DNA from 3 places in the Arthrobacter sp. B3I9 genome. Region 2 is predicted to be linked to each of the others. Evidence: predicted binding sites of a transcription regulator. Region 2 holds the regulator's gene; each other region holds the start of a gene.
The links. Region 2 encodes LexA, which represses DNA repair genes until DNA is damaged. Its sites were predicted from a motif close to TCGAACANNTGTTCGA; they were not measured.

Region 1: a site for LexA is predicted at 1,660-1,675, ahead of uvrA (excinuclease ABC subunit UvrA). Genes of this name have one in related genera too.
Region 3: a site for LexA is predicted at 1,639-1,654, ahead of QFZ65_RS11530 (LexA family transcriptional regulator). Genes of this name have one in related genera too.

The regions. Positions count from the first base shown of each region.
Region 1 covers NZ_JAUSYO010000001.1:2,399,420-2,402,665, reverse strand. Annotated here, with positions in the region: gene QFZ65_RS11315 (RNA helicase) at 1-30, opposite strand, end outside; gene QFZ65_RS11310 (trans-aconitate 2-methyltransferase) at 197-976, shown strand; gene QFZ65_RS11305 (GntR family transcriptional regulator) at 1,212-1,601, shown strand; gene uvrA (excinuclease ABC subunit UvrA) at 1,819-3,246, shown strand, end outside.
Region 2 covers NZ_JAUSYO010000001.1:3,056,280-3,059,525, reverse strand. Annotated here, with positions in the region: gene QFZ65_RS14240 (ATP-dependent DNA helicase) at 1-1,196, shown strand, start outside; gene lexA (transcriptional repressor LexA) at 1,276-2,025, opposite strand; gene QFZ65_RS14230 (LysM peptidoglycan-binding domain-containing protein) at 2,472-2,969, shown strand; partial or broken gene QFZ65_RS14225 (histidinol-phosphate transaminase) at 3,060-3,246, shown strand, end outside.
Region 3 covers NZ_JAUSYO010000001.1:2,453,186-2,456,431, forward strand. Annotated here, with positions in the region: gene QFZ65_RS11520 (hypothetical protein) at 72-386, opposite strand; gene QFZ65_RS11525 (manganese catalase family protein) at 671-1,555, shown strand; gene QFZ65_RS11530 (LexA family transcriptional regulator) at 1,668-2,099, shown strand; gene QFZ65_RS11535 (Y-family DNA polymerase) at 2,092-3,246, shown strand, end outside.

The DNA of each region.
Region 1 (3,246 bases), 660 kb from region 2:
CGGGGCGGGGAGCTGATCAACAAGTTTCATCATGTTCCAGTTTAGTGGGCGGAACCCGCCTGGATGTCCCGCCCGGAAGCGTTCCGCGCCGCCCGGTGCGCGCCGCTTTGGACCCGCCTGCGGCCCGGGCTAGGCTCGGAGAGCATTTTTTGTCTGGACGAACGCGCATTAGAGGAACACGCATTGGAGGAACACGGTGAAATGGGATCCCGCCAAGTATGTGCAGTTCGGCGACTACAGGGACAGGCCCTTCTTTGACCTGACAGGCCGGATCCACGCGGACAATCCGCGGCTCGTACTGGACCTCGGCTGCGGCCCCGGCAACCTGACCGCCACCCTCACCGACCGCTGGCCCTCCGCGGAAGTGGTGGGCCTCGATTCGTCCGCAGAGATGCTGGCACGCGCCGAGGAATGGTCCGCCAAGAAGCCCCACCTCTCCTTCAACCGCGCGGACATTGCTGCCTGGACGCCCCCGGAAGAGGCGGACGTCGTCCTGACCAACGCCGCCCTGCAGTGGGTCCCCGGCCACCGCGACCTGCTGCCGGGCTGGCTCCGGGCCCTTAAACCCGGCGCGTGGTTCGCCCTGCAGGTCCCCGGAAACTTCAACTCGCCCTCCCACACCCTGATGCGGGAACTGGCCGCGTCCGACGCATGGTCCCACCGGCTCGCAGGCGTGCTCCGCCACGACGACGCCGCGGGTGACCCCGGCGACTACCTCCGGATCATGCTCGACGCCGGCTGCGACGCCGACGCGTGGGAGTCGACGTACCTGCAGCTCCTGCCGGGCGAAAACCCGGTCCTGGAATGGGTCCGCGGTGCCGGGCTCCGCCCCGTTCTGGCCGCGCTCACCGCCGAGGAGGCCCTCCGGTTCGAGGCCGAGTATTCCGCCCGCCTCGCCGAGGCCTACCCGCCATCGGAGCACGGGACCGTGTATCCGTTCCGCCGGACCTTCGCCGTGGCACGCAAGCGGGGCTGACGCATTAACACCGTGGCCTCCTTGAACACCGCGGCCCCTTGAATGCGTCCCGCCCGGGAGGGCGCCGCTTGTCCACCGTCCGGGACGCTGATCTAATTCTCGTCATGGACCACGGACGGATTGTTGACCACGGGACTCATCGCCAGCTGAGGGCGGCGGGCTGGCCCTGCCCGGGTCTCCCTGAGGCACAGTTCGCCCTTCGCGAACAGCGAACCGGCCGCCAGGGGCCGGAACAGTGAATCCGGAGAGCGTCGCAGAACCTTTCCCGGGCGTCTGGAAACCGAACCCGGCCAGCTCCGTCCCGCTGTTCGAGCAGCTCCGGCTGAACATCATTGAAAGGGCCGACAACGGCACCCTGGCACCGGGCACCCGGCTGCCGGCCGTCCGCAACCTTGCCGCCGAGCTGGGGGTCGCGCCGCACACGGTGGCCCGCGCTTACAAGGAACTGGAGGCCGCCGGCATCGTCGCGACCCGCGGCCGGAACGGCACCGTGGTCTGCGCCCGCGATGAAGCGTGGAGCTCGCTCTCGGCCGCCGCCGCGGACTTTGCCGCCGCCGCCAAGGCCCGCGGCGCCAGCTTCGCCGAGGCCGTGCAGCTGCTTGCCGCGGCCTACGATCGCGAATGACGCACCGGTAGCACACCCGTCCCCGTTATCGTCGCTGGGACACAGCCCGGATAGATGTTCGAAGAAGTTTTCGATTAGCATTGGTAGCGTGCCTAAAGCCGTAGCTGAAGATCCAGCCGTTGATATCCAGACCCCCGTTCCGATGGGCTCCGCGCCCGTACGCACCGCACAACCGGGCCGCGCCGTCGACTCCCGTTCCCAAGTGAAGCGTCCGGACATGTCCCGGCTGGTGGTCAAGGGCGCCCGCGAACACAACCTGCGGAACGTGGACCTCGACCTGCCCCGCGACGCCATGATCGTCTTCACCGGACTCTCCGGCTCGGGCAAGTCCTCCCTCGCCTTCGACACGATCTTCGCGGAAGGCCAGCGCCGCTACGTCGAGTCGCTCTCCGCCTACGCCCGGCAGTTCCTGGGCCAGGTGGACAAGCCCGACGTCGACTTCATCGAAGGCCTATCGCCCGCAGTCTCGATCGACCAGAAGTCCACGAGCAAGAACCCCCGCTCCACGGTCGGCACCATCACCGAGATCTACGACTACATGCGCCTGCTGTGGGCCCGCGTGGGCCGCCCGCACTGCCCCATCTGCAAGGAGCCGGTGACCAAGCAGACACCGCAGCAGATCGTGGACCAGTTGCTGGAGCTGCCGGAGGGCACCCGCTTCCAGGTCCTCGCTCCTGTGGTCCGCGGCCGCAAGGGCGAATTCGTCGAACTTTTCAAGGAACTCACGGCCAAGGGCTACTCCCGTGCCCGGGTGGACGAGAAGCTCATCCAGCTGAGCGATCCGCCCAAGCTGGGCAAGCAGTTCAAGCACACCATCGAAGTGGTGGTGGACCGCCTGGTGGTCAAGGAAGGCATCAGCCAGCGCCTCACCGACTCGGTGGAAACCGCCCTGGGGCTGGCGGAAGGCCGCGTCCTGGCCGAATTCGTCGACCTCGATGCGGACGACCCCGACCGTGTCCGGGCCTTCTCCGAGCACCTCGCCTGCCCCAATGAGCACCCGCTGGCGATCGACGAGATCGAACCGCGGTCCTTCTCGTTCAACAACCCCTTCGGCGCCTGCTCTGCCTGCAGCGGCATCGGCACCAAGCTGGAAGTGGATGAGGAGCTGATCATCCCCAACGGGGAGCTGTCCCTCGCGGAGGGTGCCATCGCGCCCTGGTCGCTGGGAACCGCGACGTCGGAATACTGGGGCAGGCTGCTCGGCGGTCTGGCCAAGGAAGTCGGCTTCTCGATGAAGACGCCCTGGGACAAACTCACCGAGGACGCTCGCCAGACGGTGCTGCACGGCAAGGACCACAAGGTTGTGGTCCAGTACCGCAACCGCTTCGGCCGGGAACGCAAATACAGCACCGGCTTCGAGGGCGTCATCCAGTACGTCCACCGCAAGCACCTCGAAACCGACTCGGACAAGGCCCGGGACCGCTACGAGGAATACATGCGGCAGATACCCTGCCCGGCCTGCAACGGCGCGCGCCTGAATCCGGCGTCGCTCTCGGTGCTGATCAACGGCCACAGCATCGCCCAGGTCGCCGCCCTGCCCATGCGCGAGTGCGCCGACTTCCTGAACAACCTGGTCCTGACGGACCGGGAAGCCCAGATCGCCCACCAGGTCCTGAAGGAGATCCAGGCCCGGCTGACCTTCCTC
Region 2 (3,246 bases):
GAGCCCGGAAGCACACGGGCATCACGGTGGACGCCCTCAACAATGCCGCATCGAACCTTGAACTGGCCATCGCAGGAGTCCCCAGCGGACTGCTGCCCAACGGCCTTAACAGCGAGCAGCTGGACTGCGTGGACCAGCTTCGTGACGCGTGCCGCGCGGCGCTTTCGGATTCCAAGGGCGACAGCTCCACGAGCGCCGTCGACGGCGGCCGGCAGCTGGCACGCTCGCGGCTCATGGTCATCCTGGAACTCTGCGAACGGCTGCTTGCGGCCCGCGAAAACCGTGAGGTGGTCTGGTTTTCCCGCAACAGCACCTTTGACCCTGCCCAGGGATACTCGCGGCCGGACGAAGACGCGCCGGCCCTCATTAACGTCGCACCGCTGAGCGTGGCAGGACGCCTCCGCGAGGGCCTCTTCGCGGAACACACCGTCATCCTGACATCGGCCACGCTGGCAATCGGCTCCGCCTTTGAACCGGCCGCAGGCGGACTCGGGCTGGTGGGCCCCGGCGCGCCCAGCTGGACCGGCGTCGACGTCGGCTCGCCCTTTGAATACCCCAAGCAGGGCATCCTGTACGTGGCCAAGCACTTGCCCAAACCCGGCCGCGGCATGTCGCCCGAAGCACTCGACGAGCTTGAGAAACTGATCCGCGCCTCCGGCGGCGGAGCGCTGTGCCTCTTCTCCTCCCGGCGGGCAGCCGAGGACGCCGCTGACGCGCTGCGTGCCCGGCTGGACGTAAGCATTCTCTGCCAGGGGGATTCCACCATGGCGGCGCTGGTGCGCCAGTTCGGCGACGAACCGGATACGTGCCTGTTCGGCACCATGTCCCTGTGGCAAGGCGTTGACGTCCCGGGCGACTCCTGCCGGCTCGTGGTCATCGACAGGATTCCGTTCCCGAGGCCGGACGACCCGCTGATGACCGCGCGCTCCCGGGCAGTGGCCCAGTCGGGCGGCAACGGCTTCATGAGCGTCTCGGCTACCCACGCCGCGATCCGCCTGGCGCAGGGGGCGGGCCGGCTGATCCGGACGACGACGGACAAGGGCGTGGTAGCGGTGCTGGACTCACGGCTCTCCACGGAGCGCTATGGCGGCTTCCTCCGGGCAGCCCTGCCGCCGTTCTGGCCCACGACCGACCCGGCAGTCGCCGTCGCGGCCCTGGAGCGGCTCTCCCAGGCGTCAACGGAGGCTGCGAAATAGCCGAGGGGGAGCGGCCCGGCGGAAAAGCGAAAACAACAGGGCCCGTCCGGCATGCCGGACGGGCCCTGTTGTTCGTGTTTTAGAGGGAGCGCAGCACCGAGACAACCTTGCCCATGATGACGGCATGGTCGCCGAGGATCGGCTCGTATTGCGTGTTCTGCGGCAGCAGCCAAGTATGGCCGTCGCGCTGGCGGAAGGTCTTTACGGTCGCTTCATCGTCCAACAGGGCGGCAACGATGTCTCCGTTGATGGCATCGCCCTGCCGGCGCACCACCACCCAGTCGCCGTCACAGATGGCGGCATCGATCATCGAGTCTCCAGCGACCTTCAGCATGAAGAGCTCGCCGTGTCCGACCAGCTGGCGCGGCAGCGGCAGGACGTCCTCCACGACCTGGTCGGCAAGGATCGGCCCGCCGGCCGCAATGCGGCCCACGAGCGGAACCATGGCGGTGTCGGTGGCGCTGGCCAGTTCTGAGACGGAGTGGCCGCCCAGGGCGCGCAGGCCGCCCGACTTCCCGACGCCGGAAACCTCGGTGCTGCCCTCGTCGAGGGTCAGCGGCATGAGCACTTCCATGGCCCGCGGCCGCTTGGGGTCGCGGCGCAAGTAGCCGAGCTTCTCCAGCTGGGACAGCTGGTGGGTCACACTGGACAGGCTCGCCAGGCCCACAATGTCACCGATCTCGCGCATTGAAGGCGGGTAGCCATTGTCCGTGACCGAACGCTGGATGGTTTCCAGGATCTTCTTCTGCCGGACAGTCAGGCTCTTTGGCGGCCTCGCTGACTGCGGGCTCCGCTGCGGTGCCCTGCCGCCGGTGGCTTGTGCTGCCATATGTGCCGTTGCCTTTCATCGTGTCCGGCTGCTGTGGCTGCAGCTACCGGGACCTTCCAGCCTGAATGTCGGACCCTGCTGATCAACTAATGATGATCGGCCGCAGAAGCGCTCCTAGGAAATGCAGCTCCGAGGAAATGCAGCTCCGAGGAAATGCAATTGCGGAAGCGGCCGACTGCAGAAGCGTCTGTCCTGTGACTCAAACGTAGGCCAGCCGCGCACCTTTTTCAAACATTTGTTCTAGCGAGTCTCGACAATGTTCGTCCATAAGTGCTAAAACTGGATCAGTAGAGTTCGAATATGTATTCGAATATCGCGGAGCCGGCTTGCAGTGCTGCGGCTCATGGCGAACGCGTTGTTCGGTTCTATGTTCGAAGCAAGGCCGGTTGGCGGCAGGTACGTGGAGTACGCCGGGCGGCACAGTATGGTCCAGGAGGGCTCAGTTCATGTCAGCATCAAGCGCTTTTCACGGCACTTTCGGCCACGGCAATTTCCAGAGCGGCACAGTCGGTGGCCGCGGTATCTCCCGGCACGGTATCTCCCAGCAGGGCATTTCCCGGCCCGGCGGTTCCACGTCCGGGACGGCACCCGGCAAGGGTGCTCCCGCCGCCCGCGGCTCCCGTGCCAAGCAGGCCCCGCTCCGGCTGACCCGGCGTGGCCGGCTTGTCTTCTTCATCGGACCCCTGATCCTGCTGGCCGCACTGCTCCTCTCGCTCAGCGGGTTCCTGAACGCACCGGCCAAAGCGTCCGAGTCGGCTTCCGAGCTGTCCGTGACTCCCACAGTGACCGTCACCGTCCAGCCGGGGGAATCGCTCTGGGCCATCGCCGGGACCGTTGCACCCGAGCGCGACCCCCGGGACGTCGTCGCCGAGATGGTCCAGCTCAACAACCTCGACGCTGCGCGCGTCCGGCCCGGCCAGACCCTCTTCGTCCCGGCCAAGTAACACCGCCGGTGTACCCTCATTCCGGTTCCAGCCGTATGCGCCTGGCGTCACAGTGTCAGGCCCCGCTGCGATCTCACTTAAACTAGGGGAGTGACTGACCAGTTAGAGCGCCTGAACCGACTTCCCCTCCGGACCAACCTGCGCGGCATGAGCCCCTATGGGGCGCCCCAGCTGGACGTCCCCATCCTCCTCAACGTCAACGAGAACACCCATGGTGTCCCGGCGGACGTCCGCGCGGCCATCTCAGCGGCCGTGACCGAGGCGGCGGCGGGCTTGA
Region 3 (3,246 bases), 600 kb from region 2:
CACGCACAGGTGTCAGGGCAAAGACTCTTCAGGGTGAACCCGCGGAGCTGAGGGGCTCACGCGGAAGGTGCCTAGGCAGAAGCCTGGCCGCCGGTCCGCCCGGCGTCGCGCCGTCGGTTTCGTCTCCAGCGGCGGCTCAGATCAATAGCCGCCAGGACGCCCGCGAGCGGTGACAATACCGCGACGGCGTACACGAACAGCATCCACGTGAGTGTCGTCAGCAGCGTCTGGTTAGTGCTTAGCAGCGACAGGCCGCCCAGGAGACCGAGGGCCCAGAACAGGACGACGCAGAACAGCACTGCTGCCGCGGGAAAATACTCGTTCGTGACCACTTTTTTTGCAGCAAGGAAGTACTCGTGCGTGGTGATGTTTTTCAGCGCCTTCATGGACCCTCCTCACACCTGGCGGATGGGGAAGGCCGCCCAGGACATTCCCAGTATGAGGCCTCTTGGGGCCGGATCCTCGAAGAACGCGCGCTGGGTGATCAAACTAACTCAAGCCCGCCCTGTTTAGGCACTCATCCGTGTCGTGCAACGGCAACCTTTTTTTCTGGGACCGGAAAATGTCTGGTCATAAGCGCCGCAGTGAAGCAGGATAGTAAGCATGCTGATTTTATTCGGCTGCAGGATCCAGATCGGTCAGTCCGATGTGAGCTTGAGAGGACATACTCGTGGTTTTCTTTCACAAGCAGGAACTTCAATATAAGTCGACGCCGGACAAGCCGGACGCCGTCTACGCGCGGAAGCTGCAGGAGGTGCTCGGCGGCCAGTACGGCGAAATCACCGTGGCCATGCAGTACTCGTTCCAGGCCTGGAACGCACACATGCCCGGCAAATACCGGGACATGTTGTTCGGGATCGGGGCAGAGGAATTCGGCCACGTTGAGATGCTCGCCACCATGATCGCCCAGCTGCTGGAGAAGGCCCCGCTCGGGATAACCGAAGACGCCGTCCAGTCCGATCCCACCATCGCGGCCGTCGTCGGCGGAACCGACATCCAGTCGGCCATCGTCGCCGGCGCCGGCGTCCGGCCGGTGGACAGCATGGGCAACCCCTGGCAGGGCAGTTACATCACGGCCAGCGGCAACATGCTCGCCGACTTCTGGGCCAACGCCAATGCCGAGATGCAGGGCAGGTTGCAGGTGGCCCGGCTCTATCACATGACCGATGACCACGGCGTCCGGGACATGCTCTCGTTCCTGCTGGCACGGGACACCATGCACCAGAACCAGTGGATCGCGGCCGCCCGGGAACTGCAGGAAGAGGGCAATGAGAACTTCCCGGTGCCCAGCAACTTCCCGATCAACAAGGAAATGCGGGACGTCGCCTACCAGTACAGGAACTTTTCTGACGGCCAGGCGGCGGCGGAAGGTTCCTGGGCCAAGGGCCCCACACCGGACGGCCTCGGTGAATTCACCTACGTCGCCCAGCCGGACGCTGGCGTGCCGATGCCTCCTCCTACCCACCCGGACTCGAGGTTCTACGGCACCACCGAGCTGCCCAACATCATGGAAAAAGCCGCGGGAGCCATTCAGGACAAGCTCCATAAGGAGTAAGGACGCAAACCGGCGGCGCCAGGACACTGGCGCCGCCGGGTCCAGTCCCACGCATGTCCGTGCCCGGGTCTACACTTGATTCATCGAACATATATTCGAATGAGGGTGTGTTGTGGGCGTTATCATCGGACCCCGCGTGATAGACGCGGGCACTTCTCTGCTGTCGGTGCTGATTTCGCCGGTGTCGGTCGCGGCGGGCTACCCATCCCCCGCCCAGGACTACTTCGACGGCCGGATCGACCTGAACGAGCACCTCATCAAGGACATCACCAGCACCTACGTCGTCAGGGTCTCCGGAGACTCCATGGAAGGCGCCGGAATCAGCGACGGCGACGAACTGATCGTGAACCGCGCCCTGGAACCCAAGGACGGCTGCGTCGTCGTCGCGGTCCTGGACGGGGAGCTGACCGTGAAGCGCCTCCGGATCACTGCCGCAGGGGTCAGCCTTCAGGCGGACAATCCCCGGTATCCGGACATCCGCGTCGCGGCCCTGTCGGATCTGGTCATCTGGGGCGTGGCGACACGCTGCCTTCACCATGTCTAGGAGTAAGAGCATCGCGCTGGTGGATGTGAACTGCTTTTATGCCAGCGCGGAACGTGCCTTCGACCCGTCGCTGGAGGGCCGCCCCCTCGTCGTCCTGTCGAACAACGACGGCTGCGCCGTCACCCGCTCCCCCGAAGCCAAGGCCCTGGGGATCCCTGTCGGGGAACCGTGGTTCAAGCTCGCGCCGCGCGCCAAGGAGTGGGGACTCGTGGCGCGCTCCAGCAACTACGAGCTGTATGGCGACATCAGCTCCAGGGTGATGGAGCTCCTCGGCCGCTACTCCGCCTGGCTGGAGATCTACAGCATCGACGAAGCGTTCCTGGGTGTCAGCGGCACGCCGGAAGAGCTCGCGCGGCTCGGGCGCACCATGAAGGATGCAGTCCGCCGGAATGTCGGGGTGCCTGTCTGCGTCGGCATCGCGGGGACCAAGACCCTCGCGAAGCTTGCCAACAGGTGGGCCAAGAACAATCCAGCCTTCGACGGCGTGTGCCACTGGGATTCCGTCCCCGCCGCACGCAGGGAGCAGCTCATGGCGGGCTTGTCAGTCATTGAGCTCTGGGGTGTCGCCGCCCGACTGACGAACCGCTTGAATGGGCTGGGCATCCATTCCATCCTCGATCTGGCCCGGGCGGACCCCGTCATGATCAGGGACCGTTTCTCGGTAGTGCTGATGCGCACGGTCCTGGAACTGCAAGGAACGCCCTGCATCCCGCTTGAAGAAGAACGGAGTGTCCGCGACCAGCTGATCTTCAGCCGGTCGTTCTCCTCCCCCATCACCCACACGGCCGAGCTTCGGCAGGTGTTTGCCGTGTACGCCCAGCAGGCGAGCGCCCGGCTCGCCAAACACGGCCTGCAGGCCAAGGTGCTGACCGCGTTCGCAGCGACGTCCTACTACGATCGGCAGGGCAACTCGTACCCCTCCATCTGCGTGGCGTTGCCCATGCCGACAGCCGATCCGGTCCTGCTTGCCCGGGCAGCCTACGCCCTGCTCCCGCGGGTACAGGACGGCGTGAAGTACGTCCGGGCCGGGATCATGGTCACCGATCTACGGCCCACCGGAAACCAGCCGCCCCTGGAACTTTTCAAAAATCCCCTGGAGGAGCGCGGTATTGGAGCCCTTCTGGAGGAGGTCGGCCGCAGATACGGC